Regions from separate parts of the Candidatus Pantoea rara genome, predicted to be linked through region 1. Evidence: riboswitches for the same ligand, from Rfam matches in the RefSeq annotation. Region 1 holds a riboswitch; the other holds the start of a gene.
What was found. A riboswitch is a leader RNA that binds a small molecule or an ion and turns the genes downstream of it on or off. The one in region 1 is predicted to bind thiamine pyrophosphate.

Region 1 (15,891 bases):
GGCGGGCCAGCAGATCGCCTAATCCCACCTGATCGGCCAGTTCGGCCAGTTGCTGGCGCTGTGCAGTACTGAGTTTTAATCCCGGATGCAGTCCCAGCGCCATGTTCTGCTGCACGCTGAGGTGCGGAAACAGGTTGTTCTCCTGAAACAGCATGGAGACCGGTCGTCTGGCCGGGACGCTGTGGGTGTGATCCTGGCCGTCAATCATCAGCGTGCCCTGTTTTACCGGCAGGAAACCGGCGATCAGACTCAGCAGAGTGCTTTTACCCGCCCCGCTCGGGCCAAGAATCGCGATGCGCTCACCGCGCGTGGCAGTGAGGCTGAAGCGCATCGGCAGATGCTGATAAAGGTAAGTGAGGTTATCAAGAGTCAGCATGGCGGCCTGGTAATTTTTCCATTAGCGTGAACAGCAATAAGCAGAGCAACAGCAATAGCAGGGCGGTGACCGCGCCATCTGCGCCGCGATAGGCGCCAATCTGCTGATAAAGGTAGAACGGCAGTGTACGGAAGTCGGCACTGCCAAACAGTGCCACCACGCCGAAATCACCAATCGACAGCACGCAGGCAAAGGCCAGCGCCTGGGCCAGTGGACGTCTCAGCGCCCGCAACTCAATCAGCCGCAGCCGGTTCCAGCCGTGAATGTCCAGTGAATCGCAGAGTCTGCCGTAGCGCTCTGCGACATCCCGCATCGGGTTTTCCAGCACTTTCAGCGCATAGGGAATGGCGATCAGCGCATTGGTAAAGATCACCAGTCCTTCAGCCGAATCAGGCAGGCCAACAGTGGCGTTAAACAGCAGGAAAAAGCCGGTGGCGAGCACAATGCCTGGCATCGCCAGAATCAGCATGCCGCTTGTGTCGATCAACTGTGCCGCCGCCGGACGCTGGCGCAGACGAAGTTCCCGACTGCTCCACAGCAGCATCATGGTCAGCACCACACAGATCAGACCGGCACCGATGGCGATGCGCAGTGAAGTAAAGGTGGCCTGCCACAGTGCAGGCTGCGCCAGCGCGCCGCGCAGTCCGCCATGCAGACCATCGACGATGACCGCCGCCAGCGGGGGCAGCAGCAGAATCAGCGCCAGCCCGATCAGCAGCGCATCGACCCGCTGTGCCCCGCGTGAATCCTGCGGATCACGCCAGCCGTTAAGCTGGCTGGTTCCGGCGGGAATCGCCTTGCTGAAGCGCTGGCTGAGCAGCACCAGCGTCAGACAGCAGCTGAGCTGGATCAGCGCCAGCAGCGCTGCGCGTCCGGGATCGTAGTCATAACTCAGCGCCTGGAATATCGCCAGCTCAATGGTGGTGGCCTGCGGACCGCCGCCCAGCGACAGCACAGTGGCAAAGCTGGCGAAACAGAGCATAAAGATCAGCGCACCGGTCGGCAGCAGCTGACGCCGCAGCCATGGCCACTCCAGCAGACGAAAATGATGCCAGCCACGCAGGCCGAGCTGTGCCGCCAGCTGGCGTTGTTCTGCGGGGATGCTTTCCAGAGCCTGCAGCATCAGGCGGGTTGCCAGCGGCAGGTTAAAGAAGACGTGCGCCAGCAGGATGCCTGGCAGACCATACGGGGAGAAGTGATAACCCATCCCTGCCAGCTGGCACAATTGCGCCAGCCAGCCATTACGACCATAGACGGTCAGCAGGCCGAACACCGCGACCAGCACCGGCAGCACCAGCGTCATGGCGCACAGGCGCAGCAGCAGCAGACGACCAGGGAAACGGCGTCGATAGAGCGCCCGCGCCAGCGGCACCGCAGGCAGCAGTGACAGCACGGCGGAGAGCAGGGCCTGACCGAAAGAGAACGCGATAACGTGATGCAGGTAGTCATCCTGCAGCACGCCGCGTAAGTCCGTATCCGGCGCGGCGCTCCAGAGTGCACCGAACGCCATGAATGCCACGATGGTCAACAATATCGTGACGAGGGAACCGGGAATCAGCCAGCGCGGCATCAGCGGCTGACGGCGCGTTGCCACTGGCTAATCCAGTTCGAACGCTGGCTGGCCACTTCTTCCGGCGAGAACTGCAGAGCAGTAGAAGGCACGCTGAGCGCCGTGAAACCCGCTGGCAGCGGCGTGTGGATTACCGGGTACATCCAGTTGCCGGTGGGGATGGTGCGCTGGAAGTCAGGTGAGACCATAAACTTCATGAACTGCTGTGCCAGCGCCGGCTGTTTGCTGCTGGCTAACTGCGCCGCAACTTCGACCTGCAGATAGTGACCCTCAGCAAAGGGTGCAGCGGCGTAGTTCTCTTTCTTCTCTTCGATGATGTGGTAAGCCGGAGAGGTAGTGTAGCTCAGCACCAGATCGCCTTCGCCCTTGAGGAACAGACCATAGGCTTCACTCCAGCCTTTGGTGACCGTCACAGTTTTCTGCGCCAGCTTTTGCCACGCCTGCGGAGCCTGATCGCCATAGACTTTCTGCATCCAGAGCAGCAGACCTAAGCCGGGCGTGCTGGTGCGGGGATCTTCGTAGATCACCCGCCACTTCTCCGGACTGTCGACCAGCTCTTTCAGGCTTTTTGGCGGATTTTTCAGCCGGGTTTTGTCATAGACAAAGGCGAAGTAGCCATAATCGAACGGCACGAAGGTGGTGTTGTGCCAGCCATCGGGCAGCTTTAGTTTCGATGTGTCGACCTGACTTTCGGCAAACAGACCTGTTTTCTGCGCGGCCTGCACCAGATTGTTATCCAGCCCCAGCACCACATCGGCTTTACTGTTTTTGCCTTCCATCCGCACGCGGTTCAGCAGCGACACGCCATCTTCCAGCGTGACGAATTTCAGCTCGCAGTTGCACTGTGCTTCAAAAGCTTTTTTAACCGCCGGGCCAGGGCCCCAGTCGGCGGAGAAGGAGTCGTAGGTGTAGACCGTGAGAACCGGCTTAGCCGCCAGAACGGGGGCGGAGAGTAACAGCAGCACCGGCAGAACTTTGTTTAACACTTTGCGCTCCTTCAGGAGAATAGGGGATGAGTCGCAAAGGATCTGAGCACAGAGGCCTCTCAAATCCCTACGTCGGTATTAACCGAATCAGGTTCGACGGGTCTCTCTCAGCGGCTTGCTTGTAGCAGGCCGCACCCCGTTGAGAACGTCACATTCTAGTCATTTCAGCGCCGGCGCGAAAGCATCACAGCACCGGTGGTGCGAACCAGGCCGATTTAAAATCGAACCAGCCCAGCGTATTCATCCGCACGCCGCGCATGCTGCGCTGTCCTTCAAGCAGTAGCCAGTGGTGAAACAGCGGATGCAAACCGGCTTCTTCGACCAGCTGTTTGCTCCATTCGGCCAGCGGCAGCGTTTTCTCGCGCCAGCGGGCCGCATCGCCGTGCCAGTCGATCGCCAGACAATGATGCAGCAGCGGGATCTCATAAAGCTGCGCGAACAGTGAATAATTCAGCGGCAGGGTAAAGTTCACGCTTCCCAGCCAGATATCACTCTCCGCTTCGCCCTGATACCAGCTTTCGTAGCTGATCTCACGGGTCTCCAGCGTGACGCCATGCTCTGCCAGCAGGGGACGCAGCGCATTCGAGATGCCTTCATGCTCCACGTGCTGGCTGTACCAGGTCAGCGTCAGATGGGTTAAGCCAGGCGGTTTTTCCACTGGCGTCAGGTCACGGCGATGATGCCAGCGCGGCAGCAGACCATACGCCGGGAACCAGTAGCGCTGATAGCCCACACCCGCGTGATTGAGCAGGGCGATGGGGTTAAACAGGTAGCTGACCCAGCGCCGGACTGCCTCGCTGCGGCCCTGCTCTGAACGCTGGTCGAACAGCAGATAATAGCAGCCCTCTTCGAGACGGCTCTCTTCCTGAACTTCATCGGCGCTGTCGCCCTGCAGACGAACCCCGGCATAGACCAGCTCATCACTGATGTCGGGCAGTACCCAGATAGAGACATCATCAATCAGGGCGCGAAAACCAAAATAGTCATCAAACGCTTCGATCTTGAGCTGGCTCTCCTGATTGCGGATCACCCGGTAAGGACCGGTGCCAACTGGCTGGCGGGCAAAGTCGTGCAGCGTGGGCCATTCGCGCGGCAGGATCATTGCACTGACGCTGCCCAGTAACCAGGGCAAACTCTCGTCGGGCTGACTTAAACGGATATCCAGCGTCCAGGGGGCAGGCGAGTCGATCTGCGCAATATGGGAAAAGAGCGGATGCGGGCGCTGACGCTCCAGCGTGGCGAGCACATCCTCCATCTCCAGTTCTCTGCCATGATGGAACCGAATCGCCGGACGCAGGAAGAAGCGCCAGTGAAGCGGGGAGGTCTGCTGCCAGTGGTGCGCAATATCGGGTTCGATTTCCCCGTTTTCCTCATTTATCCGCGTCAGACCGTTGAAAATCTGTCGGGCAATGTGGGTTTCCGAGCGCCGCAGCGGCGAGCCGGGCAAAAGGTTAAGCAGCGGACGATAGTAGAGCACCCGCAGGATATGCTTGCCCTGCCGGAAACTGCGCCCCAGGTGCGCGCTGATCATCTGCCGCACCTGGTTTTTATCGCCTACCAGCCGGACCAGCTGCTCGATGCGATCCTGTTCCAGCAAATCCTCGGCACGCTGCTGCTGCAGGGCCAGGCCGGTGTAGCAGAAGATAAGCTGCGATCGCTTGCCGCGTCCGGCTTCAGCCTGCCAGGTCAGCCAGCCTGCGGCCTGCATCCGATTGAGCAGATTGCGCATATGGCGGCGCGAGCAGTGCAGCAGATCAGCCAGTTCGCTGAGCGTGATCGCCTGCGTCTGGCCCTGACAGCTTTGCCACAGGCGGATGAACTGCTGCTTCAGACGTGATGAGGACATAAAAGGGGAACTCCCTGTGAAAAGCGCTCTGTTTTTCCTGCCCTATTTTAAGAGCAAACTTTACGCGGTGGGAAGAGCGGGAGGCATTCACAGTGAATGGCGTTCAACCCTCACTGCGCTGTTCAGCGGAGTGCTTTTCTGAGTAGGGTGCGTTTACACCGCCAGCAGATGATCTCTGCTGGCTTTTTTCATGTTGCACGGTATCGTCTACCCTTCTTTTTTCCCCTCTGTTTGTTCTGTAAGGGATTTCGCTATGAAATCGCTGTTAACGCGGCAGCGCCGTATCAATCCGGTTTACCTCGCCTTTATGGTCGCCTCGTTCATGCTGGGCATCGCGGGCGCACTGCAGGCGCCGACGCTCAGCCTGTTTCTGACGCGCGAGGTGCAGGCGCGGCCCTTCTGGGTCGGGCTGTTTTTCACCATCAATGCGGTGGCCGGTATCGTAGTGAGTATGCTGGTGGCAAAGCGCTCAGACAGCGTCGGCGATCGTCGTCATATCATTCTCTTCTGCTGTCTGATGGCGCTGATCAATGCGCTGCTGTTTGCCTTTACCCGCGATTATCTGACCCTGCTGACGCTCGGTGTGCTGCTGTCGGCGCTGGCCAGCGTCTCAATGCCTCAGCTGTTTGCGCTGGCGAGAGAGTATGCCGATCAGTCGGCGCGTGAAGCGGTGATGTTCAGTTCGGTGATGCGTGCGCAGCTGTCGCTGGCGTGGGTGATCGGGCCGCCATTATCGTTCGCGCTGGCGCTGAACTACGGCTTTGTGACGCTATTTATGGTGGCCGCGTTACTGTTTCTGCTCTGTATTCTGCTGGTCTGGTTTACCCTGCCGTCGGTGCCACGTTCGCAGCCGCTGATGCAAAGCGGCGGGCTGCCGTTGAGCGGCTGGCGCGATCGCGACGTGCGTTTGCTGTTCCTGGCTTCAGTCGCGATGTGGACCTGTAACACCATGTATATCATCGATATGCCGCTCTATATCAGCACCACGCTGGGTCTGCCGGAGAAGCTGGCCGGTCTGCTGATGGGAACGGCTGCCGGGCTGGAGATCCCGGTAATGCTGCTGGCGGGTCATTACGCGCGCCGCTTCGGTAAGCGGCGGTTAATGCTGATTGCGGTGGCGGCGGGCGTCCTGTTTTATCTGGGGCTGGTGCTGTTCAATTCCCGCACCTCGCTGATGGTGTTACAGCTGTTTAACGCGGTGTTTGTCGGGATTATAGCGGGTATAGGGATGCTGTGGTTCCAGGATCTGATGCCAGGACGACCGGGTGCTGCGACCACCATGTTCACCAATTCGATCTCAACGGGCATGATTCTGGCGGGGGTTATTCAGGGAACGCTGAGTGAGCGACTGGGTCATGAGGCGGTTTACTGGCTGGCATTCGGGCTGGCGATAGTGGCGCTGGTGATGTCGGCGCGGGTGCGCGACGTATAAAGAAGAAGGGCGACCCGATGTCGCCCTGCTTTAACGCAATCAGCGCAGGAAGGCGGGTTGATTCTGCTCATACTGCGAAATAGAGGCTTCATGCTGCAGCGTCAGGCCGATGCTGTCGAGGCCATTAATCATGCAGTGGCGACGGAAGCTGTCGAGTTCAAACGAATAGACTTTGTCGCCTGCCGTCACCGTCTGTGCTTCCAGATCGACCGTGAAGCTGATGCCTGGCTGGGCTGCAACCAGTCTGAACAGCTCATCCACTTCCTCTTCGCTTAATTTCACCGGCAGCAGTTGGTTGTTGAAGCTGTTGCCATAAAAGATATCGGCGAAGCTCGGCGCAATTACCACGTGGAAACCGAAATCGGTCAGTGCCCAGGGCGCATGCTCACGTGAGGAGCCGCAGCCAAAGTTCTCGCGCGCCAGCAGGATGCTGGTCCCTTTAAACTCCGGCTTGTTCAGCACAAAGCCAGGCGTCGGCACCGTGCCGGCGTCATCTTCAAAACGCCAGTCGTGGAACAGGTGCTGACCGAAACCGGTGCGGGTGACCTTCTGCAAAAACTGCTTAGGAATGATTGCGTCCGTGTCGACGTTCGCGGCATCCAGCGGCGCAACAATCCCGGTATGCTGAGTAAATTTATTCGCCATGACTTAAGCTCCTGTCGTCAGTTCACGGATGTCGGCAAAGTGGCCGGTCACGGCAGCCGCCGCGGCCATGGCCGGGCTGACCAGATGGGTACGTCCACCACGGCCCTGACGGCCTTCAAAGTTACGGTTGCTGGTAGAGGCGCAACGCTCGCCCGGATTCAAACGGTCATTGTTCATCGCCAGGCACATTGAACAGCCTGGCAGGCGCCATTCAAAGCCCGCTTCCAGGAAGATTTTATCCAGGCCTTCTGCTTCGGCCTGCGCTTTAACCGGGCCCGAACCTGGCACCACCATAGCAACCACGCCAGGCGCGACTTTACGGCCTTTGGCGATGGCGGCGGCGGCACGCAGATCTTCAATGCGTGAGTTGGTGCAGGAGCCGATAAACACTTTATCAATTGCGACATCGGTCAGTCTGATGCCCGGCTGCAGGTTCATGTAGGCCAGCGCTTTTTCTGCTGAGGCGCGCTCAACCGGATCGGCGAATGAAGCCGGATTCGGGATCACCTGATCAACGGCAATCACCTGACCCGGGTTGGTGCCCCAGGTGACCTGCGGTGCGATTTCTTCTGCATGCAGCGTGACCACTGCATCATACTTCGCGCCTTCATCAGACTTCAGGGTGCGCCAGTAATCGACTGCCTGCTCCCATTTCTCTCCCTCAGGTGAGAACTGGCGACCTTTCAGATAGCTGAAGGTGGTTTCATCCGGTGCCACCAGGCCCGCTTTCGCCCCCATCTCAATGGCCATGTTGCACAGGGTCATACGACCTTCCATGCTCAGCGCCTGAATCGCAGGGCCGCAGAACTCAACGACATAGCCGGTGCCGCCTGCGCTGCCTGTTTTACCGATGATCGCCAGCACGATATCTTTTGCGGTAATGCCAGTGGAGGCCTGGCCCAGCACTTCAATCTTCATGGTTTTCGCCCGACCCTGTTTCAGGGTCTGAGTGGCAAACACATGTTCCACTTCGGAGGTGCCGATACCAAAGGCCAGTGAGCCAAATGCGCCATGCGTCGCAGTGTGCGAGTCGCCGCACACAATGGTCATGCCCGGCAGCGTCATGCCCTGCTCAGGGCCAATAACGTGGACAATACCCTGGAACGGGTGATTCAGGTCATAGAGCTGTACGCCAAACTCTGCGCAGTTCTTCATCAGCTCCTGCATCTGAATACGCGCCATTTCGCCCGACGCATTAATATCTTTGGTCTGCGTAGAAACGTTGTGGTCCATGGTGGCAAAGGTTTTGCCCGGCTGACGGACTTTACGTCCGTGCGCACGCAGACCATCAAAGGCCTGTGGTGACGTCACTTCATGGATCAGATGGCGATCAATATAGAGTAACGGGGTTTCTTCTGGCGTTTCGTGGACGACATGTGCATCAAATAACTTCTGGTATAAGGTTTTCATTTTTTATTTTTCCTCGGCGATAAAGCGGGCAATGATGCTGCCCATCTCATCTGTGCTGACCGCGGGGCCATCACCGGCTAAATCGCTGGTGCGGTAGCCCTGTTCCAGCGCACGACTGATGGCGCGTTCGATACTGTCGGCAGCCGCATCGGCATTCAGGCTGTAACGCAGCAGCAGGGACAGGGACAAAATCTGGGCGACCGGGTTAGCAATATTCTGACCGGCAATATCCGGCGCTGAACCACCCGCTGGTTCGAACAGGCCAAAGCCCGTTTCATTCAGGCTGGCTGACGGCAGCATACCCATCGAGCCGGTAATCATGGCGCACTCATCAGAGAGAATGTCACCAAACAGGTTGGAGCAGAGCAGCACGTCAAACTGCGACGGGTCTTTGATCAACTGCATGGTCGCGTTGTCGATGTAGATATGACTCAGTTGCACGTCAGGGTATTCTTTCGCCACTTCGTTGACGATTTCACGCCACATCACCGAGGTCTGCAGTACGTTGGCTTTATCAACCGAGGTGACTTTGTTGCGACGTTTGCGCGCCGATTCAAACGCGATGCGGGCGATGCGCTCGATTTCGAAACGGTGATAGACCTCGGTATCAAAAGCACGCTCCTCCGGGCCGCTGCCTTCGCGTCCTTTCGGCTGGCCAAAATAGATGCCGCCGGTCAGTTCACGCACGCACAGAATGTCGAAGCCTTTGGCAGCAATGTCGGCGCGCAACGGGCAAAATGCTTCCAGACCGCTGTAGAGCGCAGCCGGACGCAGGTTACTGAACAGCTGAAAGTGTTTGCGCAGCGGCAGCAGCGCGCCACGCTCCGGCTGTGATGCGGGCGGTAAGTGCTCCCACTTCGGACCGCCAACGGAACCAAACAGGATCGCGTCGGCCTGCTCACAGCCTGCAACCGTAGCCGGTGGCAGGGGTTCGCCATGCTGATCGATAGCAATGCCGCCGACCGCATATTCCTGAGTAGTGATCTGCATATCAAAGCGCTGACGAATGGCATCAAGCACTTTCATCGCCTGCGCCATCACTTCCGGGCCGATACCGTCACCGGGTAAAACTGCGATATGAGATGAGCTGGACATGGTTATACGGTTTCCTTCTGGTCTTTAAATTTGCGCTGCAATTCTTGTTCAACCTGACGGGCACGCCAGATATTGTTCAGGGCGTTGACCATCGCTTTAGCGGAGGACTCCACAATATCGGTCGCCAGACCAATGCCGTGGAATTTGCGGCCGTTGTAGCTTATGACGATATCGACCTGACCCAGCGCATTCTCGCCGTGGCCTTTCGCGGTCAGTTTGTAGTTAACCAGCTCAGCGTCAAACTGGGTGATGCGGTTAATCGCCTGGTAAACTGCGTCAACCGGGCCATTACCGGTGGCTGCATCAGATTTGGCGATATCGCCGCAGCCCAGATTAACAGAGGCGGTGGCCGTCATGCTGGAACCGGTCTGGACATTAAATTCGTGCAGCTGGAAATGCTCAGGTTCTTCATTCTGTTTGTTGATGAAGGCCAGTGCTTCCAGGTCGTAATCGAAGACCTGACCTTTTTTGTCGGCCAGCTTCAGGAAGGCGTCATACAGCGTATCCAGATTGTAATCCTGTTCGGCATAGCCCATCTCTTCCATACGATGTTTTACCGCCGCACGGCCTGAACGTGAAGTCAGGTTCAGCTGAATTTTGTGTAAACCGATTGATTCAGGCGTCAGGATTTCATAATTCTCGCGGTTCTTCAGCACGCCATCCTGATGGATACCGGAGGAGTGGGCGAAAGCATTGGAGCCGACCACTGCTTTATTCGCTGGGATTGGCATGTTGCAGATCTGGCTGACCATCTGGCTGGTACGGTAAATTTCCTGATGATTGATATTGGTGTGGACGTTCATGATCTGCTGTCGGGTTTTAATCGCCATGATCACCTCTTCCAGCGCACAGTTACCGGCACGTTCACCCAGGCCATTCATCGTGCCTTCAACCTGACGCGCGCCTGCCTGGACGGCAGCCAGGGCATTACCGGTTGCCATGCCCAGGTCATCGTGGGTATGCACAGAGATAATCGCTTTATCAATGTTGGGAACGCGGTTCATCAGTTCACTGATGATGTGAGCATATTCGCCTGGCAGGGTGTAGCCAACGGTATCCGGGATGTTGATGGTGGTCGCACCAGCGTTAATTGTGGCTTCGACCATCCGGCACAGGTCATCAATCGGGGTACGGCCGCCATCTTCGCAGGAGAACTCAACGTCACTGGTGTAGTTACGCGCACGCTTCACCATCTGCACCGCACGCTCAATCACTTCTGGCAGCGTGCTGCGCAGTTTGGTCGCGATGTGCATTGGGGAGGTGGCGATAAAGGTATGAATGCGGAAGGCTTCGGCAACGCGCAGTGATTCATATGCTGCGTCGATATCTTTTTCTACACAGCGCGCCAGTCCGCAGACACGGCTGTTTTTGATGGTCCGCGCAATGGTCTGTACAGACTCAAAGTCGCCCGGTGAGGAGACCGGAAAACCAACTTCCATTACATCCACGCCCATGCGCTCCAGCGCTAACGCAATCTGCAATTTTTCTTTCACACTCAGGCTGGCCTGTAACGCCTGCTCACCGTCGCGCAGAGTGGTATCGAAAATAATGACTTGCTGGCTCATCGTATTCATCCTTATGCTTTTTCTGGCCTGGCAACGAGCATAAAAAAACCCGCGACAGGCGCGGGTTTTTAACTTTCAGCAGGTTTGAATCAGTGTTTGATTCCGCCCACAAGTCTACCGCGCAAGCTGAGTGCGTTTAGTAGTAGACCGAGAAGGCGAACAGAACGAAACATGGATTCAAACCTTATAAAATGTTGTGCTGTACATATTGGTACTGGAATCACTCAGGGATGTCAACCTTCAATGCAGGGGTGTTCTCTGGGGCGCCAGAGGAAGATATTCTGTTATTCATCGGTCAGGCAGCGTAATAAGCAGCATGGTCTTGCTGCGGTCGCAATCAGCACCCCTGAATGCATGCTTACAGACGTAATTTTTAGTGTATTTAATTGATATTTATGAAATTTATTGAATTGCTGCTTTGCGCTATCACAACATTTATCACCTGTTAGTTAGCATAATCCAATGCGCTTTAGAGGTTTACTGGTTAATTACGCCAGAAAAGAAAAGTGTCAGGCGATTGTAGGCTATTGCAGTCGGTAATAAGTTTTCGTTATTTCTTAGATCACGCTGAAAATAATTTCTTACCCAGCATTTTCCTCTGCGGTTCTGCCGCGTAATTAGTTTAATCCGCGCAGTCAATTCTTATCGGGCAGAGCCTTTACGTCCCTGCCTTTTAATTTACGCGGGTTTGCGGTTTGCCTGCCCGGTTAACAGCGGTTATGGTAATCGACCTACTCTCAGAAAAATAAACTCAACAGATTTCTCTGTAACCGGACAGCGGCAGATGTTTCCGCTGTCGTGCATAAACATAAGTTTTTGATTGGCAAAGCAGGCACCAGGGCAACGTGATACGCACAAACGGGCGTAATTACAGAGTCGGGTCCTCAAGCCTGGAGGCAGAAGATGGAGATGTTGTCAGGAGCCGAGATGGTCGTCCGTTCGTTAATCGATCAGGGCGTTAAGCAGGTATTCGGTTATCCGGGTGGCGCAGTCTTAGATATCTATGATGCGCTGCAAACCGTCGGGGGTATCGATCATATTCTGGTGCGTCATGAGCAGGGCGCAGTGCATATGGCTGACGGCCTGGCGCGCGCCACTGGCGAAGTCGGCGTGGTGCTGGTCACCTCAGGACCGGGTGCAACCAATGCGATTACCGGTATCGCCACCGCCTATATGGACTCGATTCCGCTGGTGATTCTGTCGGGTCAGGTTCCCTCGTCCCTGATTGGCTATGACGCCTTTCAGGAGTGCGACATGGTCGGCATCTCTCGTCCGGTGGTGAAGCATAGCTTCCTGGTGAAAAACACCGAAGAGATTCCAACCGTGTTGAAAAAGGCGTTCTGGCTGGCTTCCACCGGCCGTCCGGGACCGGTGGTGATCGATCTGCCAAAAGATATTCTCAACCCGGCCAACAAACTGCCTTATCACTGGCCGGAGTCAGTGAGCATGCGCTCCTACAATCCGACCATTCAGGGCCACAAAGGGCAGATTAAACGCGCGCTGACCACATTGCTGGCTGCGAAGAAGCCGGTGATCTACGCGGGTGGCGGTGCCATTACCGCAGGCTGCGAAGCGGAACTGTTACAGCTGGCAGAAAGCCTGAATATTCCGGTGACGACCTCGCTGATGGGCCTGGGCGCGTTCCCTGGCACCCATCGTCAGTGCGTTGGCATGTTGGGTATGCACGGCACCTATGAAGCCAATATGACGATGCACAACACCGACCTGATTTTTGGTATCGGTGTTCGCTTTGATGACCGTACCACCAACAATCTGGCGAAATATTGTCCTGACGCCACGGTGATGCACATCGATATCGACCCGACCTCTATCTCCAAGACGGTGTCGGCGGATATCCCGATTGTGGGTGATGCAAAACAGGTGCTGCAGCAAATGCTGGAGTTGCTGGCGCAGAGCGACACCCCATCGCGCGCGGAGAGCCTGCACGACTGGTGGCAGGCAATTGAGGGCTGGCGCGGTCGTCACTGTCTGGAATTTGATCGCACCAGCGACAAAATTAAACCGCAGGCCGTGATTGAAACCATCAGCCGTCTGACCAAAGGCGATGCCTATGTCACGTCAGATGTGGGTCAGCACCAGATGTTTGCTGCGCTCTATTATCCTTTCGACAAACCGCGCCGCTGGATCAACTCTGGCGGTCTGGGCACCATGGGCTTTGGCCTGCCTGCTGCGCTGGGCGTGAAGATGGCGCTCCCGGAAGAAACCGTGATCTGCGTAACGGGCGATGGCAGTATCCAGATGAACATTCAGGAGCTTTCCACCGCGCTGCAGTACGACCTGCCGGTGCTGGTGCTGAACCTGAATAACCGGGTGCTGGGCATGGTGAAACAGTGGCAGGATATGATTTATTCTGGCCGCCACTCCCAGTCTTATATGGAGTCGCTGCCTGACTTCGTGCGTCTGGCGGAAGCCTATGGTCACGTCGGGATCGCAATTGAGCATCCGGCTGAACTGGAAGAGAAGCTGACGCTGGCGCTGGAAACGCTGGCGAAGGGGCGTCTGGTCTTTGTGGATGTTACCGTTGACGGTAGCGAGCATGTTTACCCGATGCAGATTCGCGGTGGCAGCATGGATGAGATGTGGTTGAGCAAAACGGAGAGGACATAATTATGCGTCGTATTTTATCAGTTCTGCTGGAGAACGAATCCGGCGCATTATCCCGTGTCGTCGGCCTGTTCTCACAGCGCGGCTACAACATTGAAAGCCTCACCGTGGCACCGACGGACGATCCGACGCTGTCGCGGATGACCATTCAGACGGTGGGCGATCAGAAGGTGCTGGAGCAGATTGAAAAGCAACTCCACAAGCTGGTGGATGTGCTGCGCGTCACCGAGCTGGGGCAGGGCGCCTACGTTGAACGCGAAATCATGCTGGTGAAGATTCAGGCCAGTGGTTATGGTCGCGAAGAGGTGAAGCGTAACGCCGAGATCTTCCGTGGTCAGATCATCGATGTGACTCCGACGCTGTACACGGTTCAGCTGGCAGGCACCAGCGACAAACTGGATGCCTTCCTGAGCACTGTCCGCGATGTTGCCGAAATTGTTGAAGTGGCGCGTTCCGGTATCGTGGGCGTTTCACGCGGCGATCGCATCATGCGTTAATCACGCTGTGGCATCATAAATCCTCACCTAACCCGGCGAAATGCCGGGTTTTTTTATTTTTTATGCGCCAGGCGGGTTACATTCAGAAAAGCGGTTGCTCCGCGCACTTTTCTGCTGTTAGATGATAGACATGAGTTATCCATAGCTTAACTGCGGCTATTTCTGCCGTAAAAGCGGATTTGATGGTGGGGTTATCGTGAAACTGGATGAAATTGCGCGTTTGGCAGGCGTGTCGCGCACCACGGCCAGTTATGTGATCAACGGAAAAGCGCGGCAGTATCGTGTCAGCGACAAAACCGTTGAAAAAGTCATGGCAGTGGTTCGTGAGCATAATTATCACCCTAATGCGGTGGCTGCCGGGCTGCGTGCCGGGCGTACACGCTCAATTGGGTTAGTGATCCCGGATCTGGAAAATACCAGTTATACGCGTATTGCAAACTATCTTGAGCGACAGGCGCGTCAGCGTGGCTATCAGCTGCTGATCGCCTGTTCTGAAGACCAGCCCGATAACGAGATGCGCTGTATAGAACATCTGTTGCAGCGGCAGGTCGATGCAATCATCGTTTCCACCTCGCTGCCACCCGAGCATCCTTTCTATCAGCGCTGGATCAACGATCCTCTGCCAATTATTGCATTAGACCGCGCGCTGGATCGTGAGCATTTCACCAGCGTAGTGGGTGCCGATCAGGACGATGCGCAGACGCTGGCCGCTGAACTGCGTCAGCTTGAAGTTAAAAACGTGTTGTTCCTCGGCGCGTTACCTGAGTTGTCAGTGAGTTTTCTGCGCGAGATGGGATTCCGCGATGCATGGAAAGACGATCCCCGTCCGATTGACTATATCTACTGCAATAGTTTCGAACGTACTGCCGCCGCAGCACTCTTTGAAAAGTACCTTGAAGAGCACCCGATGCCCGAGGCACTGTTTACCACCTCATTTGGTCTGCTGCAGGGTGTGATGGATGTGACGCTGAAACGAGACGGCCGTCTGCCGACCGAGCTGGCGATTGCCACTTTTGGCGACCATGAATTACTGGACTTTCTTGAGTGTCCGGTTCTGGCGGTTGGTCAGCGTCATCGTGACGTGGCCGAGCGCGTGCTGGAATTAGTTTTAGCCTCGCTGGACGAACCCAGAAAACCGAAACCGGGATTAACCCGCATCCGCCGTAATTTATACCGTCGCGGGCAATTAAGCCGACGCGTTAAATGATTAACGGGCAGTATTACACTGCCCAGTCATTTTATTTCGCAATTTAACTGATTAAATAAACAGGTCGACGTAAAAAAGCGTAAATTCTGCTCATCAAATCTAACAAAGCAGAAAGGCTTATTTTTATTATCTGCTTACAACTTCAACAAACTTCCTTTCCCGTGTGGCCTGAAGCCGCTGGGCTTCCTTTCGGAAATCCCCTAAAATGCTGCCGCTGTCTCAGAAACCACGATAAATATTTAGCCCTTTACATTGTTTCATTTTTAGTCGTTTTTTTACGGGCTGTTTTTTTTATTCAGGTATTCATTGGTTTAATTTTTACTTCCCTCTTTTATTCGATTATATCGTCGCCAGACTTTAATTCTGCGCCTTGTAAAGAGTGATATTCAACTACCGCTCCGGCTTGACAAGGATTTCATGGGATCCTTAAACTCGTTTCGTGGTAAAAAGTGGGATAAAGTGGCGTAAATGGGTAACGAGGAGAAGAGACTGGCATGTTCCGCGGAGCAACGTTAGTCAATCTCGACAGCAAAGGGCGACTCGCCGTACCCACGCGATATCGCGATTTGCTGATTGGGGAGTCTCAGGGGCAGATGGTCTGTACCATCGACCTCCACCAGCCATGCCTGTTGCTTTA
Region 2 (15,891 bases), on a different replicon from region 1:
AGCTGCACGGTAATATTTTCAAAAGCTTCGTTAACTCAGCGGCCTATAAAGAGAGCTTCAGTAAATCTCCGGTTATCTGCCTGAGCGTGTCGAGTAAAAACACTTACGTGCGCACCGGTAATCAGCATCCGGTACTGGGCATCGAATATCAGCAGGATGAGCCTTCCCTGACTGACTTTTACTTCGGAAAAATGGGCCTGAAAGTACGTTTCTTTATGCCGCAGGGCAGTGTCGCGCCTCTGGCCTTCTATTTCCACGGCGATCTGCTCAGTGATTACACCAACCTTGAGCTGATTAGCACCATCAGTACGATGGAAACCTTCCAGAAAATCTATCGTCCTGAAATTTATAACGCGAATTCTGCAGCCGGACAGTGCTACCAGCCCACGCTGCAGCATCAGGATTATTCGTTAACCCGCATTGTTTATGATCGCGAAGAGCGCAGCCGGCTGGCCGTCGAGCAGGGCAGGTTTACTGAGGCGCATTTCATTAAGCCTAATCAGACACTTCTCGCGCAATGGTCTGCTGAATTCGTTCTTTGATTAATTAAAATAGAAGGTCACCTGCTATGAAAACCTTATTACCGACATCCACTGCTGGCAGCCTGCCTAAACCTTCCTGGATTGCGCAGCCAGAAGTGCTCTGGTCACCCTGGAAATTGCAGGGTGATGAGTTAGTTGACGGCAAAAGAGATGCGCTGCGTCTGTGTCTGGACGATCAGGTTCGGGCCGGTATTGATATCGTCAGTGATGGCGAGCAGACCCGTCAGCACTTCGTGACGACCTTTATTGAACACCTCAGCGGCGTAGATTTTGAAAAGCGCGAAGTGGTTCGCATCCGTAATCGTTACGACGCAAGCGTCCCGACCGTGGTGGGTGAAGTCTCACGTCAGAAGCCCGTGTTCGTTGAAGATGCGAAAATCCTGCGTAAGCTGACCGATCGTCCTATTAAGTGGGCGCTGCCGGGTCCGATGACCATGATCGATACCCTTTATGACAATCACTACAAAAGTCGCGAAAAGCTGGCCTGGGAATTCGCCAAAATCCTGAATCAGGAAGCCAAAGAGTTAGAAGCGGCCGGTGTGGATATCATTCAGTTTGATGAGCCAGCGTTTAACGTCTTTTTCGATGAAGTGAATGACTGGGGTATCGCTGCGTTAGAGCGTGCCATTGAAGGTCTGAAGTGTGAAACCGCCGTTCACATCTGCTATGGCTACGGCATTAAAGCGAATACCGACTGGAAGAAGACGCTGGGTACCGAGTGGCGTCAGTATGAAGAAGTCTTCCCGAAGCTACAGCGTTCGGCTATCGATATCGTTTCACTGGAGTGTCAGAACTCGCGCGTTCCGATGGACCTGATCGAGCTGATTCGCGGTAAAAAAGTCATGGTCGGTGCTATCGATGTGGCAACCCATGAGATTGAGACGCCTGAAGCCGTGGCTGAGACGCTGCGCAAAGCGCTGCAGTTTGTGGATGCTGGAAATCTCTATCCTTCAACCAACTGCGGGATGATCCCGCTGCCGCGTCAGGTTGCGAATGGCAAACTTCACGCGTTGAGTGCGGGCGCAGAGATTGTCCGCAGAGAGATTCTGGGGAAATAATCTTTTCCTGAGCAGGCTCAGCCCGGCTGGCGATTTGATTGTAGAGAGATCAAAAGCCGGACTGAGTTTTCATCCCTGTGCCAGACGTGGGTTTGCACAAAGATGAGTGTCAGCATAAAAAACGCCATCATCCATCTCCATCACCTTCACTTTGCCCGCCATCCGCATCTTCAAAAAAATGTTTCACGCCGATATTCTGCCTACGGAGACAGGGTATATCTGATATGAGATAGGTGATGTCACTGCATGATCAGGCTAACCTGACGGCTGATGTTATGAATAAATCTTCAGGGAGAGGGGTGAAGATGAATACAGTATTTGAATGGCGAAATAGCTCATATCTCATCAGTACCGATAAGGAAAAATTAGACCAGAAGGCTATCCATCAATATCTGACGCGTTCAACCTGGGCGGCTGGCATCGACATGAATACTGTCGCCGTGTCGATAGAGAACAGCCTGACTTTTGGTGTCTATGATGATGAGTCACAAATAGGGTTTGCCCGGCTGGTTACCGATTATGCGACTTTCGCCTGGCTGAGTGATGTTTATATTCTGGAAGAGTATCAGGGCAAGGGGCTGGGCAGATGGCTCATGGCATCCATTCATGACCATCCGGTTTTCATAAAACTGCGCAGAATCCTGCTGTGTACCACAACGGCCCCCAGGCTTTATAAAAAGCTTGGTTATGAACCCGTTAACCAGGAAAACTTTATCTGGACGATTACCCGGCCTGATATCTATGCCGGAAATAATCGTTAAATAACCCTGGCTAAACAGTGCTATAGCGATAATGCTTTCAGAAACAGCGCGTTATAAATCCATCATCGCGGATGGATTTCTGCCACTAAACGGATCAGGCTGGCCGCAGGACGATCACAGCGTATCGACATGCCTTGCTGGTGTTATTTCTGAAGACACAATCAGCTGGATCGCCCAGTTCAAGACAGTCTCCAGCCGCCATTTCATAAGTGCTCGACCCGGCTTCGAACGTCAATGACCCTTCCAATACCCATATCAGCTGACGTCTTGAAATATAGGAGATAGCTGGCATCGGCACAGCGGTATTGGCCGGCAGTTCGACACTGACCAGATCGACCGGCATCTCACCCGGTGAAACGTGCCGACGCAAATAGCCGGTCTCAGGATCCTGCCATACCGGCTGATTTTCGTGCCTGACCAGCGTGCCTGTCTGAACTTCTGTCTGGGCCAGAAGCTGCGAGATGCTCATGTCAAAAGAGCCCGATAGCCGGGCTAACAGAACTGCCGTCGGGCTGCTCTCTCCACGCTCGATTTTGTGGATCATCGCCCGCGATACACCGGAGTGACCTGCCAGTTCAGTCAGTGACCAGCCGCGTTTTTCTCTTTCCTCTTTAACCTTTAATCCGATCCGGATATTCAGGTTATCTTCTTTACTGGACATTTCATCTAACATAATAGATAACTATCATTGTGTACAATTCATCTACTTTAGTGAGTGAGCAAAGGGGTGTCTACCATGATTATTCGTGCGGCTATTGAAAGTGATGCTGATGTGATTGCTGAGATTTACAACGATGCGGTGCTTAACACCACGGCCATCTGGAATGAAAGCAGGGTAGATGTCGCTAATCGTATCGCATGGATACACAGTCGTCAGCAGGCGGGTTTTCCTGTGATAGTGGCAGCGAACAATGATGATAGCGTGCTGGGATATGCTTCATACGGTGACTGGCGGCCCTGGGATGGATATCGTCACACCGTTGAGCATTCTGTTTACGTTCATAAAAACGCGCGGGGACAAGGCATAGGTGATGCCCTGATGCGGACGTTAATTCAGCTTGCCAGTAAGAGCAAAAAGCACGTGATGGTGGCGGGTATTGAATCGGAAAACAGAGCGTCAATCACGCTGCATAAAAAGCTGGGCTTCACTGAGGCGGGCACCATGAAAGAAGTCGGCAATAAATTTGGGCGCTGGCTGGATCTGACATTTATGCAGTTGCGTCTGGATGATCGCAATCATCCCTGACTGGCACTGCCTGAAAGTTAACGTGCGCATGCTTTAGCGGACATTCTTTGGAAGCTGAGCGGCAGCGTGTGAATGAATTGTAAATTCATACGACGACCGATATAACAGATGGATAACCACTCATCACCGAGGCAATGATGGCGCTTTCACACGAGGTAGTCCTGATCTTCACCACTTATCTTGTCGCTACGGCGAGTCCCGGGCCAAGCAATATGGCCATTATGGGCACGGCAATGAAAAAGGGCAGAGGTGCTGCACTGGCGCTGGCGGCGGGAGTCGTGAGTGGGTCGATGATCTGGGCGCTGCTGGCCGCCAGCGGTGTACTGACCGTGCTGGCAACCTTCGCACAGTTGCTGATTGCGTTGAAAATTGGCGGCGGGTTATATCTGCTCTGGCTGGCGTATAAAGCGGGTAAATCGGCTTTGCGGCGGACGGAAGCCGGTGACTTTACCGCCAGCGATGAGCGGGTCGCTTATGGCAGATTGTATCGTCAGGGCATTCTGATGCATATCGGCAATCCCAAAGCGATTCTTACCTGGGTGGCGATTATGTCATTTGCGCTGAAGCCGGATGGGAGTGCCTCAACATTGCCGATAATCCTCTGCGGTTGTGCAGCCATTTGCGTCCTGGTCTTCGGCGGTTATGCTCTGCTGTTCTCAACCTCTGTCATGGGCACCTTTTACCGACGCATTCGTCGCGGACTCGATGCTCTGTTAGCCTGCTGCTTTGCGCTGGCAGGCCTGAAAATGGTATTCAGCCGTAGCTAACCGGGCCAGGTGAATCGCTGAACGCGCTTTTGACGAGCCTGATGCCTGTTGATTAACAGAAGCGGGGCTGGGCAGTCACTTTTTAATTATAAGCCCCAGTATTCCAGACAGGCCTGAAAATCACCTGAAGAATTTAGCCGAAGTTTTGGCAGGCTGACCTGGTCATAAAGCGTCTTATGGCGCTTCCGATTCTTCGGCGCAGTAAGGATAATATATTTCAGCATCTCCAGGGTCACATGCTCTCTGCTCATCTTCAGGCCTCCAACGCGTGGTGTGGAGGAATAACATCTGCGAATATACCGAATTAGCGCCACAGGTACTTTTACATCCAGAAGAATGAATCCTGTGGCGCGCGCGAGACGTTCTTCAATACATTTTGTGTAATTCCCATCCATAACCCATTTTTCCTGACTCACCGCGTCAGCGTGTAAACGCATAAACTCAGCCGGTGCTCTGGGAATCCATTGAGTGCCCGGAGTATGGTGAAGCTGATCCAGATGAACGGCAGGCAAGGCTGTTTTGCGAGAAATAGCAGCAGCCAGAGTAGATTTCCCGCTGTTAGACGGCCCCATAATACAAATGCGTGGCCCAAGCGCGTCTAAAGAAAGTGTAGTGATCACAACGTTTCCTCTGAATGTTCCCTGTCTGGTTGCGCTGACCTGCTGAAGGTTCAACTTAATAATTCTGAACAGATGGTGAAGTAAAGTCCTGTCGTAATAGCGCTGATAGTTAAACCTGAAATAAGTCGCCTCACTCACGGATTGAATATATGCCTGTAAAGATGAGTTACATCCTGCCGATTAATTGTTCAACCAGACAAACCGTAGAGGGCATTATGGGGTTAATCAGTGGCATTAGCACAGACGTGGCAAGAGGATATTCAACCACGCTCATCACACCAAATACAGCATCGGACAGCATTAAAGAAAGTATCACCGCTAAAGAGTTACCGGCCAGTGTGGTGGTAATCTCCCCCGAGGCAAGAGCACGGCTTTTACACGCCCGCGATGAACCCATTGCGGCAGAGCAACAGGAAAAAAATCTCAAGGCACTGGCAGAGTTAAAGTCATCCGGCCAGGGGCCGTCCATTAACCTTGCGTATGCCTTGTTCAACGACCCCAACACCAGCTCAGATGCCAGCACACTGAGTCCACTCCTGAGTATGACCGCTGACAAAACGCAGAGCACGATGGATGACTTTGCTGCTGCCTTACATCAGGTGCTGGTTGAAGGTCAGGCGGGGCGTGGTCAGTACGATAACAGCGATACCGCTGAAGCCATGGCGCTGACCCTGACGCAGTCTAAGCTCCATAAACTGATTGAAAAATATGTCTCCGGAGATAACCAGAAACAGGCAACGGGCATCGCTGATCAGATGATAAACGTCAAAGTGGCTATTCGTAACAGTGCGATGTTATCGGGCGCTCAGGATACGCTGACGTTAGCTATGCGTTATGGCACTCGCCACATGCAGGAGAGTGCGCGTGATAATCTCAACAAGTTTGAAAGCGGCACCGCACGGCCTCAGGTTGAGCTGAACAGCATGATGGCAGCCATGAATTCAGGTGGTAATACAGACGCTGTATTCAGTGCCTTTGCGGCAATAATCAGTGCAACGCCCAACCCCGGCAACGCTGCGCAATCGTCTATTGATGGTGCGTTGAAACAGATGGATATCTATCGCCAGCAATGGCAGGCCTTCACTGAAAAATACGCTTCATAATGTCCTGATGAACCTGCAGCTGGCCTGAGTGCGATGTCTGCAGGATCCGCCCCATAATAAACAGCTCCGGAACAAAAAGCACAGATTACACATTTACAAATTTAAATGTGTAAATATAATATCGCCTCTTCACACATCAGAGGACTTTTTGTTATGCCGTCACTTTTTACCCCGCTGAACCTGGGCGATCTCACGCTTCGTAACCGCATTGTACTGCCGCCGCTGACGCGTTGCCGCAGTGAGCAGCCGGGCAACATTCCCGGCGAGATGATGGTGGAGTATTACCGCCAGCGCGCCAGTGCGGGACTGATGGTCACCGAAGGCACCCAGATTGAGCCCCGTGGACAGGGCTATGCATGGACGCCGGGGATCCACAGCGACGCGCAGATCGCGGGCTGGAAAAAGGTCACAGAAGCGGTACATCAGGAAGGCGCCACCCTTTTCTGCCAGCTCTGGCATGTTGGCCGCGTATCACATAATGAACTTCAGCCAGAGAAGCAGCCCCCGGTGGCGCCTTCAGCTATTGCAGCCGACAACGTCCGGGTCTTTATTGAGACAGGGCCAGGGGCGGGGATATTAACTGCACCCAGCGAGCCACGGGCACTGACCACAGCGGAAGTTAAAGAGATTGTGGCACTTTACCGTCGTGCGGCTGAGAATGCCAAAGCGGCCGGTTTTGACGGCGTGGAACTGCATTCCGCCAACGGTTATCTGATTAACCAGTTTATTTCAGAGCACACTAACTTCCGTACGGATGAATATGGTGGTTCAGCGGAGAATCGTCTGCGCTTCCTGCGCGAAGTCGTTGAGGCGGTCAGCTCGGTATTTGGCAGCCATCGTGTTGGCGTCAGATTTGCGCCACTGTTTTCAAGCACTGACGAAGAGCGCGTCTATCTTGGACTGGTTGAAAGCGATCCCCATACGACCTACATCCGCGCTGCGGAGATGCTGAATGCGCTGGAAGTCGGCTATCTCTCTATTGCCGAAGCCGACTGGGATAATAGCCCGGACATGCCAGAAAGTTTCCGCGTCGCACTGCGGGAAACATTCCGATCTCCGATCATCTATTCGGGTCGTTACACGGCTGAAAAAGCGCAGCATGTGCTGGAAAAAGGCTGGGGCGATCTGTTTGGTTTTGGCCGCTCGTTTATCGCCAATCCTGACCTGCCTGCGCGCATTAAATCAGGCTATCCGCTGAATGAGGTCGATCACGCCTCCCTGTATGGCGGCACTGAGAAAGGCTATACTGACTATCCTGTTTTTCAATCCTGATATTCTGTGAGGCGGCATGTCCCCCGAAAATGCCCTGAAGTTACTGTCTAACCCGACCAGAGTGGCAGTGCTGAAGTGGCTTAAAAATCCTGACGAAGCGTTTGCGGGCTATACCCAGCTCTATCCCTTCGATCAGTATGGCGTCTGCGCCAGCCTCATACAGGACAAGGCGGGCTTATCACAGCCCGCCACGTCGTTATGCCTGAAAGCACTTCACAATGCGGGCCTGGTCGAAGCCAGCAAAGTGGGCAAATGGACCTATTATCGCCGCGCCGAACCGCGTATTCGTGAAATCACCGACGCGGTGACGCAATCGCTGCAGGCGCTTTAAAAGCCACAGTGTTCAGGGTAATGTAAATTCCGGTCCCCTCCTGCCGGATGAGACTCCTCACGAATTCATCAACTCAGGATCGTAAAATGTTTATGTCAGTTCTGACTTTCACCACCGTCACCACCACCGCGCTCAGCGGCGGCGTAGGCGAGTCTGTGACGGGCACCTGACACAACAGATTCCCACTCCCCGCCGAACCGGACGGGGACCTGTTCCCCGTTCTTAAAACTGAATGGAGCCAGGTCATGAAGACATCTGAAAATGCACTTTTAATCATCGACATGCAGCAGGGCCTTTTTTATGGTCCAGCGGCGCCTTTTGCTGCAGACCGTATTCTGTCGAATATCACTCTGCTCATCACCAAAGCACGGCAGTCTGAAGTTCCCGTCTTTTTTGCGCGACACATCGGGCCTGATAATTCTCCTTTCAACGAGCAAAGTCCGCTGACTGGTCTGATACCGGCGTTGCAGGTTAACCCGCAGTCAGATGTCGTCTTCACAAAAAAATACCCCAGCTGTTTCAGGGATACCGGCCTGCAACTTCAGCTTAAGCAAAGAGGCATAAAACAACTGGTGATTGCCGGGATGAAAACGGAGTTCTGTGTTGATACCACCTGTCGGGCCGCACCGGAGCTGGGATTTAACGTTGTACTGATTTCCGATGCGCATACCACTGTCGATAATCCACATCTCTCTGCGGAAAGTATTATTGGTCATCACAATCAGACGCTGGCGGGACCCTTTGTGACGCTGGCAACCGCTGCTGACTGGTCGTCTGGTTCTGCCCGTTAATCACGATTTTCTGGTTTTGCACCCTGCCTGCTGCTTGACGAAGCTGCCCGCTTAACTTACAACTAAACCCGTCAGGGGAGTCTCGCCAGAGAGACTGAGAGGCTAATAGCGCATTGCGCGGCTTAGCGACCCTTAGAACCTGACCCAGTTGATACTGGCGTAGGAAGATGGGTATCGCATCAGATACTTGCCGCAGGGGCGCATTCGCGACGTCTCTGCCTTTTCCCTCCGTATCACGGGTCTTCGTTAACTGATAACGAGGCCAAAGTGAAACTTCTCATCCTGATTTTCTCTCATCCTCGCCGGTGGGCATCATGAGCTGCTGGTCGGTACTTGGCAGCGGTGTGGCCGGGTTGTGTGTCGCCACACTGCTTGTGGAGCGAGGAGAAAGCGTCGAAGTCATTACGCAGCCTGACTGTCGTGCCGCCTCACACTGGGCAGGCGGCATGCTCGCGCCCTGGTGCGAAGCAGAAAGCGCGCCGCCGCAGGTGATCGAATGGGGCCAGCACGCTGCGGGCTGGTGGGCGCAACGCGTGGAGGGTGTGGAACAGCAGGGCACGCTGGTGGTTACGCCACCGCGTGACAGCCGCGAACTGACACGTTTCGCCATCATGACGCAGCAGCATCAATGGGTCGCCCCCGGAGAGATCGAGCCGGCGCTGGAAAATCGCTTTGCCCGTGGTCTGTTTTTTGCGGCAGAGGCGCATCTTGATCCCCGCCGCGCGATGCAGCAACTGCGCGACAAACTGCAGCAGGCTGGCGTGCCCTTACACAGCGGTAAACCCACCGGCACAATCATTGACTGCCGTGGCATCCACGCTGCGGATCAGCAGCCCGCGCTGCGCGCTGTCAGGGGCGAAATGCTGATTCTCCAGACCCCCGATGTTCAGTTCTCCCGTCCTGTCCGGCTGCTGCACCCACGCTTTCCCTGCTATCTGGTGCCGCGTGCAGACGGGCACTTCATGCTGGGTGCCACGATGGTCGAAAGCCACGATAGCAGCCCGATCAGTGCCAGAGCGATGATGGAGCTGCTCAGTGCCGCTTATAGTCTGCATCCGGCGCTGGCCGAAGCGCGCATCGTGGAGAGCGGCACCGGTCTGCGCCCCGCTTATCGACAGAACCTGCCTGAAGTCCGCTATGAAAAGGGTCGTTTCTCGCTGAACGGGCTTTACCGTCACGGCTTTTTGCTGGCTCCGATTATGGCTGAAAAACTCATGCTGCAACTTACTCAGGAGATGACTCATGCGAGTTCAACTTAATGGGCACACGATTGAAACCGATGCAGACACGCTGGCAGAGCTTATGGCGGAGCAGCAGATTGACCCGCGCACCGTCGCCACCGCGCTGAACGGCGAATTTGTGCCGCGTAGCCGCTATGCCAGCCAGCCGCTTGAGGCGGGTAGCCAGCTGGAAATCCTGTCACCGATGCAGGGAGGGTAACCATGTTCTATCAATTCACTCCGCAATCTCGCTTTCTGCTCGGTACCGCCGGATATCCGTCCCCGGACATTCTGCATCAGGCGATAGACGCGTCAGGCGCGGAGATCATTACTGTCAGCCTGCGTCGTGAAGGCAGTGAAGGCGGTGCTTTCCGCTCGCTGCTGCAACAGCTTAACAAACGCATTCTGCCCAATACCGCAGGCTGCCACACGGTGAAAGAGGCGGTGACGACGGCGCAGATGGCGCGCGAACTGTTCGACACGCCGTGGATCAAGCTGGAGGTCATCGGTCATGCCGATACGCTGCAACCCGACCCCTTTGCGCTGGTTGAAGCCGCGCGGATCCTTTGCGCTGACGGCTTCCAGGTCTTTCCCTACACCACCGAAGATCTGATTGTCGGCGAGAAACTACTGGAAGCGGGCTGTGAAGTGCTGATGCCCTGGGGGGCGCCGATTGGCTCCGGTCAGGGGCTGCGCAATATCGAAGGGCTACGTGCCATGCGTGCGTGGTTTAAAGATGTGCCGCTGATTATTGATGCGGGCATTGGCGCGCCCGGTCAGGCGGCGCAGGCGATGGAAATGGGCTTTGACGCGGTGTTACTCAACACGGCGGTGGCAAAAGCGCGCGATCCAGTGCGGATGGCCGGGGCCTTCGCTGCCGCAATCCATGGCGGTCACGAAGCGTTTCAGGCGGGATTGATGGAGCAGCGCGACATGGCGTCAGCTTCAACGCCCATTTTTGGTCTGGCACAGTTTTAAGGAGCGGCGATGGAGCGTTATCAGCGACAGACTATGTTGCCGGAGATTGGCGAAGCGGGGCAGCAGCGGCTGAGCGAGGCACGTGTGCTGGTGGTGGGCGCGGGCGGGCTTAGCGCGACGCTGCTACCGTTGCTGGCTGGCGCGGGCGTCGGGTTTATTCGTCTTTATGATGGCGATCGGGTTGAGTTGCACAACCTCCACCGGCAGACGCTGTTTGGCGTCGACAATGTGGGTCAGCCCAAAGCAATCTGTGCTCAGCGCGCGCTGGCGCAGCGGAATCCTGACTGCCGCGTCGAGGCGCATCCATACAGGCTGAGTGCCAGTCATCTCCCGGAGGCGCTGAAGGGAATCGATCTGGTGGTGGATGCGGCGGATAACTTCGCGATCACTTATCAGCTCTCGGACACCTGCTATCCGCGCGATCTGCCGCTCATCTGCGCGTCGGTGTTAGGTCGCAAAGGCTATGTCGGTGGATTCTGCGGGGGTTCACCCGGCTATCGCGCGCTGTTCCCGCAGTTGCCTGTGACGTCGGGTAACTGCAACACGGCTGGCGTGATGGGGCCAGCCGTGGCAACGCTGGGCGCCATGCAGGCGCAGATGGCGCTGAGCGTATTACTGAAGCTGACGCCATCACCGCTCGGCTGCATGATTCACTGCGACTTTGTGAACTGGCATGTGCGGCAGTTCCGTTTCGACGATGCACCTGAGCCAGAAGCGCCGGGCACGCCGTTTATCGATCGACTCATGCTCACTGATGACGATTGCATAGTGGAATTGCGCAGCGTGGAGGAGGCACCGGTCAGTGTGGCCGGGCAGGTATTACGGATTCTGCCACAGCAGATAGCGGCCTGGCAGCCGCCATTGAATCAGCGCGTGGTGCTGGTGTGCGCCAGTGGTATGCGCGCGGCTCAGGCTGCTGAGACTCTCGCCGCGCGTGGTGTTAAGCGGCTGGCCCTGATGGCAGCCAACACGCTGTAAGCTGCCGGTTTAAATCACCTCGACCAGCTGGAAGGTCTCGAAGATCAGCTCCATTTCGCTGTGGAAATAGCCTGCACGCTCGAAGTAGCGCTGATGTTCCTGACGCCAGTGGTCGAGGCTGAGATCGCCTTCACCCTCCAGCATCGCCATTTCTGGCGTCACGCGGTCAAAGCGCGTCAGGAACAATCCGGTGGTACGAATCACGCAGACGGGCTGCTGTTCGCCGTTGAGAACAATGCTGTAACCGCCTGGCTGAGGCAAGGCTTCCTGCTCCTGCCAGCTGCGTAACGAACCGCAGGTGGCCACCTTCTTTCCGGCAATAATCAGCGTCGCGAGTTCGCTGGCTAATTCCGGGGAATCACCAAATGCATCTGTAAATGCACCCGGATATTTGTCCTGAATCTGTTCAAGCGTCATCGGCATCCGCAATTCCTCAATGAATCAGGCGCCTGACTGGCGTGAAAACAGGTCAGCGACGCCGTTAATATGATGTAGCAGCGGTGTAATGCTGCTGATAGCGGTACAGCTTACCCGGCCTGCTCACGGGAAAACAGGCATAATTATCAGGATATTGAGAATGCGTGTGTGCTGAATCGCAAAGGAGAGAAACCGTGTTGCGCGGCCTGCGGCAACCGCGCACAAAAACTAACCAGTCAGAACACTTGCCCAGCGCGCAATGTCGTCACCGCTGCTGAGCTCAGGCTGCACCAGTCCGTTAACCATAAAAGTTGGTGAAACATGGATACCGTTCTGGCGGGCATATTTGCAGTGCCATTTAATGGCGCTCTGCAGATCAGGCTGATCAAATGCGGCACTGGCATCCACGCCGCTGTATTCTTTCAGGCGGGCCAGAATCTGATTCGGCGTGGCATCACGGTTCGGGCCGGTACAGTGATCGGTGAACTCGAACTCTTCACGATGATCGGCCACGGCCTGCATTACCTTCTTCGCCGCGTCTTTACTTTTGCAGGCGGCGGCAAGAATGTAGCGCACAATCAGCCCGGAATAGAGGTGCCACGGCTGAGATTGCAGCCGGATCTTCACGGTGATGTTCTCTTCACCCGCGTGCGCCAGTAAGGCGTCTAATTTATTGAATGTACGAACCTAAAAAGGACAGGTGGGTTCCAGAAAGACTTCGAAGATCGCCGGGCCATGGCCCCAGACCAGCGCATCTGCATGCTGACTCATAAATAACTCCTTTAAGAGAAACGGAACGGTAAAGGTATTTACCCTGGCAAATCCTCTCTGCTTCAGCCAGCTAAGAATGAGCCGCAATTGTTACAAAAATCAGCAATCAGTCGCTGACCTGTGCGGAACAGGCGACAGGCAGGACCCTTTGTCGTTAAAATTATCGGCTTTGGCATTCTCAACAGCTGGCCTGCATCGCCGCTGAAGAGCCGCTATAGTTATCAGCAGAGTTTGCTCTCCTGTTTTACGAAGCCATTTCTGCTACTTCCCTGCTGCCTGTCTGCAGGAAGCCGATAAGCGTTAGAAGAGGTTAATTTTGTATACCGATCTCACCTGGAAAACTCTCCATCGCGTCATTAATCAGACGATCTCTGACATGCTGGATGCGCAGCAGACCATTGATGTGCTGTCACTGCGTGTCCGGCTACATGAGCTGGCTGAACAGGAAGAGGATGAGGTCATGGTGCTCTGTTACTGGCAGGCGAGTAAAATTCTGATGCGATTACCCACAACCGTGACAGCCAGTCAGTTGATGATCGCCGCACGCCATGCTTTTCGCACGCCGATGGATCACGAGTTGCTTTAAAGGTTCTGTCGCTGCCTCATGGGGAATGCTTTTCATTCATGCATACGTAATTTTTCCTCTTATTTTTCCCGTGAAGCCTGTTTCCTCCAATCTCTGTTAAAATTATCCCTCTGCGCCACTTTGCAGGATGCATGCTCGGGAGAAACTATGTTGTGGATTTGGAATGCCCTGATTGTTCTGGTCACTGTTATCGGTATGGAGATAACGGCTGCACTGGCGCACAAATATATTATGCATGGCTGGGGTTGGGGCTGGCATCTGTCACATCATGAACCGCATAAAGGCTGGTTTGAGGTTAACGATCTTTACGCTGTCGTCTTTGCCTGCCTGTCGATTTTGCTTATTTATCTGGGCAGCACAGGCGTCTGGCCGTTACAGTGGATCGGTGCAGGGATGACGTTGTATGGACTGCTCTATTTTATTGTTCATGACGGGCTGGTCCATCAGCGCTGGCCCTTCCGCTATGTTCCACGTCGGGGTTATCTGCGCCGACTCTATATGGCGCACCGCATGCATCATGCGGTACGGGGCAAAGAAGATTGTGTGTCGTTTGGTTTCCTCTATGCGCCGCCGCTGTCAAAACTGCAGGCGACGTTGCGGGAACGTCACGGCGTTAAACGGGGCGCTGCCAGAGGTAAGCAGGGCGCGGAGCATGACGCGCCATCCGGGAAGTAACCGCCTGACCGGATGCCGCCACCAGCATAGCCAGTTTCTCTGGCGTGCTGGTGGACTGACGTATGTCCCACGCCTGTGAGCCCGCCTGAACCACCTTCATACCAATCTTACGATAGACCTGTTTTGCAGTTGCAATCGCCCACGCTGAGCGCAGCGGTAAGCCCGGCAGGCCAGCCGAAGCCGAATGGTAATAAGGCTCTGCTGTCTCCACCAGACGACGGGCAACACGGCTGAGCGCCTGGCGATTTTCCGGGGCAGCCAGCGTCTCCCGCGTCAGTCCCTCTTCAGCAAGCCACTCTGCGGGCAGATAACAGCGTCCTGCTTCAGCATCCTCAACAATATCACGTGCAATGTTGGTCAGCTGAAACGCCAGACCGAGATCGCAGGCGCGATCCAGCGTGGGATTGTCGCGCACGCCCATAATCTGCGCCATCATCAGACCTACCACGCCCGCCACGTGATAGCAGTAGCGCAGCGTATCCTCAAGCGTCTGATAGCGGGTCTCCTGCACATCCATCGCAAAGCCCGCCAGATGATCAAACGCGTAAGCCGGCAGAATGTCGTGCGCCATCGCCACCTCCTGGAAGGCCGCAAAGGCAGGCTCATGCATCTGCGAACCGGCATAGGCCTGACGCGTTTTCATCTCCAGTTGCGCCAGGCGCTGTTCGGCGGATTGCAGCGATGGCGTATCGTTACTGAATCCCAGCACCTGATCGTCAATCACATCGTCACAGTGACGGCACCAGGAGTAGAGCATCAGCACACTGCGTCGGGTTTTGGCATCAAACAGCTTCGATGCAGTGGCGAAGCTTTTTGAACCCACCTCCATGGTTTCTACGGCATGATCGAGCAGTGACGGACTATTCAACCCAGATCCTCCAGCATCAATCCTGCGGTGGCCTTGGCCGACCCAATCACGCCGGGAATACCCGCGCCCGGATGGGTGCCAGCACCGACCAGGTAGAGATTGTTGATATTTTTATCGCGGTTATGAGGCCGGAACCAGGCGCTTTGCGTCAGGATCGGCTCTACTGAGAACGCAGACCCCTGATACGCATTCAACTCATCGCGGAAATCAAACGGCGTGAAGATGCGATGCGTCACCAGCTGGCTGCGCAGGCCCGGCATGTAATGCTCTTCCAGATAGTCAAAGATGCGATCGCGCAGGCGAGGACCTTCAACGGACCAGTCGATATCGGCGGTGCCGAGATGTGGCACCGGTGCCAGCACGTAATAGCTGCCGCAGCCTTCCGGCGCCAGTGACGGATCGGTCACGCAGGGCGCATGCAGATAGAGCGAGAAATCCTCAGCCAGGGCGTCTTTATTAAAGATCTCATCAATTAATTCGCGGTAGCGTGGGCCAAAGCAGACCGTGTGGTGCGCCAGCTGATCGTGATGATGATTGAGTCCAAAATAGATCACGAAGAGCGAGTTGCTCATACGCTTGTTCTGCAGAGATTTTCCCTGTGCCATAGAGGCCGGATGCTGGCTCAGCAGTTCGCGATAGGTGTGAACGACATCCGCGTTAGAGGCAACCGCGCGGGTCGGGAATACCCGGCCATCTTTCAGATGCACGGCGGTAATTTTATTTTTCTGCGTCTCCAGCCGGGCAACGCTGGCATTCAGCTCCACTTCGCCGCCCAGATCTTCAAACAGTTTGACCATGCCCCGCACCAGTGCGCCAGTGCCGCCGCGCGGGAACCAGACGCCCCATTCACGCTCCAGGGCATGTATCAGAGTATAGATTGACGAGGTGGCAAACGGATTTCCGCCTA

Region 2: linked by a shared signal. The riboswitch ahead of ACR8BF_RS20285 (FAD-dependent oxidoreductase) and the one ahead of thiB (thiamine ABC transporter substrate binding subunit) in region 1 are both predicted to bind thiamine pyrophosphate.

The regions. Positions count from the first base shown of each region.
Region 1 covers NZ_CP194942.1:3,325,330-3,341,220, reverse strand. The annotation lists gene thiQ (thiamine ABC transporter ATP-binding protein ThiQ) at 1-376, opposite strand, end outside; gene thiP (thiamine/thiamine pyrophosphate ABC transporter permease ThiP) at 363-1,970, opposite strand; gene thiB (thiamine ABC transporter substrate binding subunit) at 1,946-2,932, opposite strand; TPP riboswitch at 2,979-3,081, opposite strand; gene sgrR (HTH-type transcriptional regulator SgrR) at 3,117-4,778, opposite strand; gene ACR8BF_RS15910 (MFS transporter) at 5,032-6,210, shown strand; gene leuD (3-isopropylmalate dehydratase small subunit) at 6,250-6,855, opposite strand; gene leuC (3-isopropylmalate dehydratase large subunit) at 6,859-8,265, opposite strand; gene leuB (3-isopropylmalate dehydrogenase) at 8,269-9,360, opposite strand; gene leuA (2-isopropylmalate synthase) at 9,363-10,925, opposite strand; gene leuL (leu operon leader peptide) at 11,015-11,098, opposite strand; gene ilvI (acetolactate synthase 3 large subunit) at 11,829-13,553, shown strand; gene ilvN (acetolactate synthase small subunit) at 13,556-14,047, shown strand; gene cra (catabolite repressor/activator) at 14,244-15,254, shown strand; gene mraZ (division/cell wall cluster transcriptional repressor MraZ) at 15,749-15,891, shown strand, end outside.
Region 2 covers NZ_CP194943.1:381,453-397,343, reverse strand. The annotation lists gene ACR8BF_RS20340 (DUF1852 domain-containing protein) at 1-542, shown strand, start outside; gene ACR8BF_RS20335 (methionine synthase) at 569-1,600, shown strand; gene ACR8BF_RS20330 (GNAT family N-acetyltransferase) at 1,906-2,361, shown strand; gene ACR8BF_RS20325 (helix-turn-helix domain-containing protein) at 2,456-3,034, opposite strand; gene ACR8BF_RS20320 (GNAT family N-acetyltransferase) at 3,098-3,607, shown strand; gene ACR8BF_RS20315 (LysE family translocator) at 3,745-4,374, shown strand; gene ACR8BF_RS20310 (AAA family ATPase) at 4,461-4,994, opposite strand; gene ACR8BF_RS20305 (hypothetical protein) at 5,144-6,097, shown strand; gene ACR8BF_RS20300 (alkene reductase) at 6,251-7,369, shown strand; gene ACR8BF_RS20295 (ArsR/SmtB family transcription factor) at 7,386-7,700, shown strand; gene ACR8BF_RS20290 (cysteine hydrolase family protein) at 7,946-8,491, shown strand; TPP riboswitch at 8,555-8,674, shown strand; gene ACR8BF_RS20285 (FAD-dependent oxidoreductase) at 8,806-9,750, shown strand; gene thiS (sulfur carrier protein ThiS) at 9,734-9,931, shown strand; gene ACR8BF_RS20275 (thiazole synthase) at 9,934-10,689, shown strand; gene ACR8BF_RS20270 (HesA/MoeB/ThiF family protein) at 10,699-11,667, shown strand; gene ACR8BF_RS20265 (ASCH domain-containing protein) at 11,677-12,090, opposite strand; partial or broken gene ACR8BF_RS20260 (DsbA family protein) at 12,313-12,855, opposite strand; gene ACR8BF_RS20255 (hypothetical protein) at 13,172-13,441, shown strand; gene ACR8BF_RS20250 (sterol desaturase family protein) at 13,589-14,116, shown strand; gene crtB (15-cis-phytoene synthase CrtB) at 14,055-14,984, opposite strand; gene ACR8BF_RS20240 (phytoene desaturase) at 14,981-15,891, opposite strand, start outside.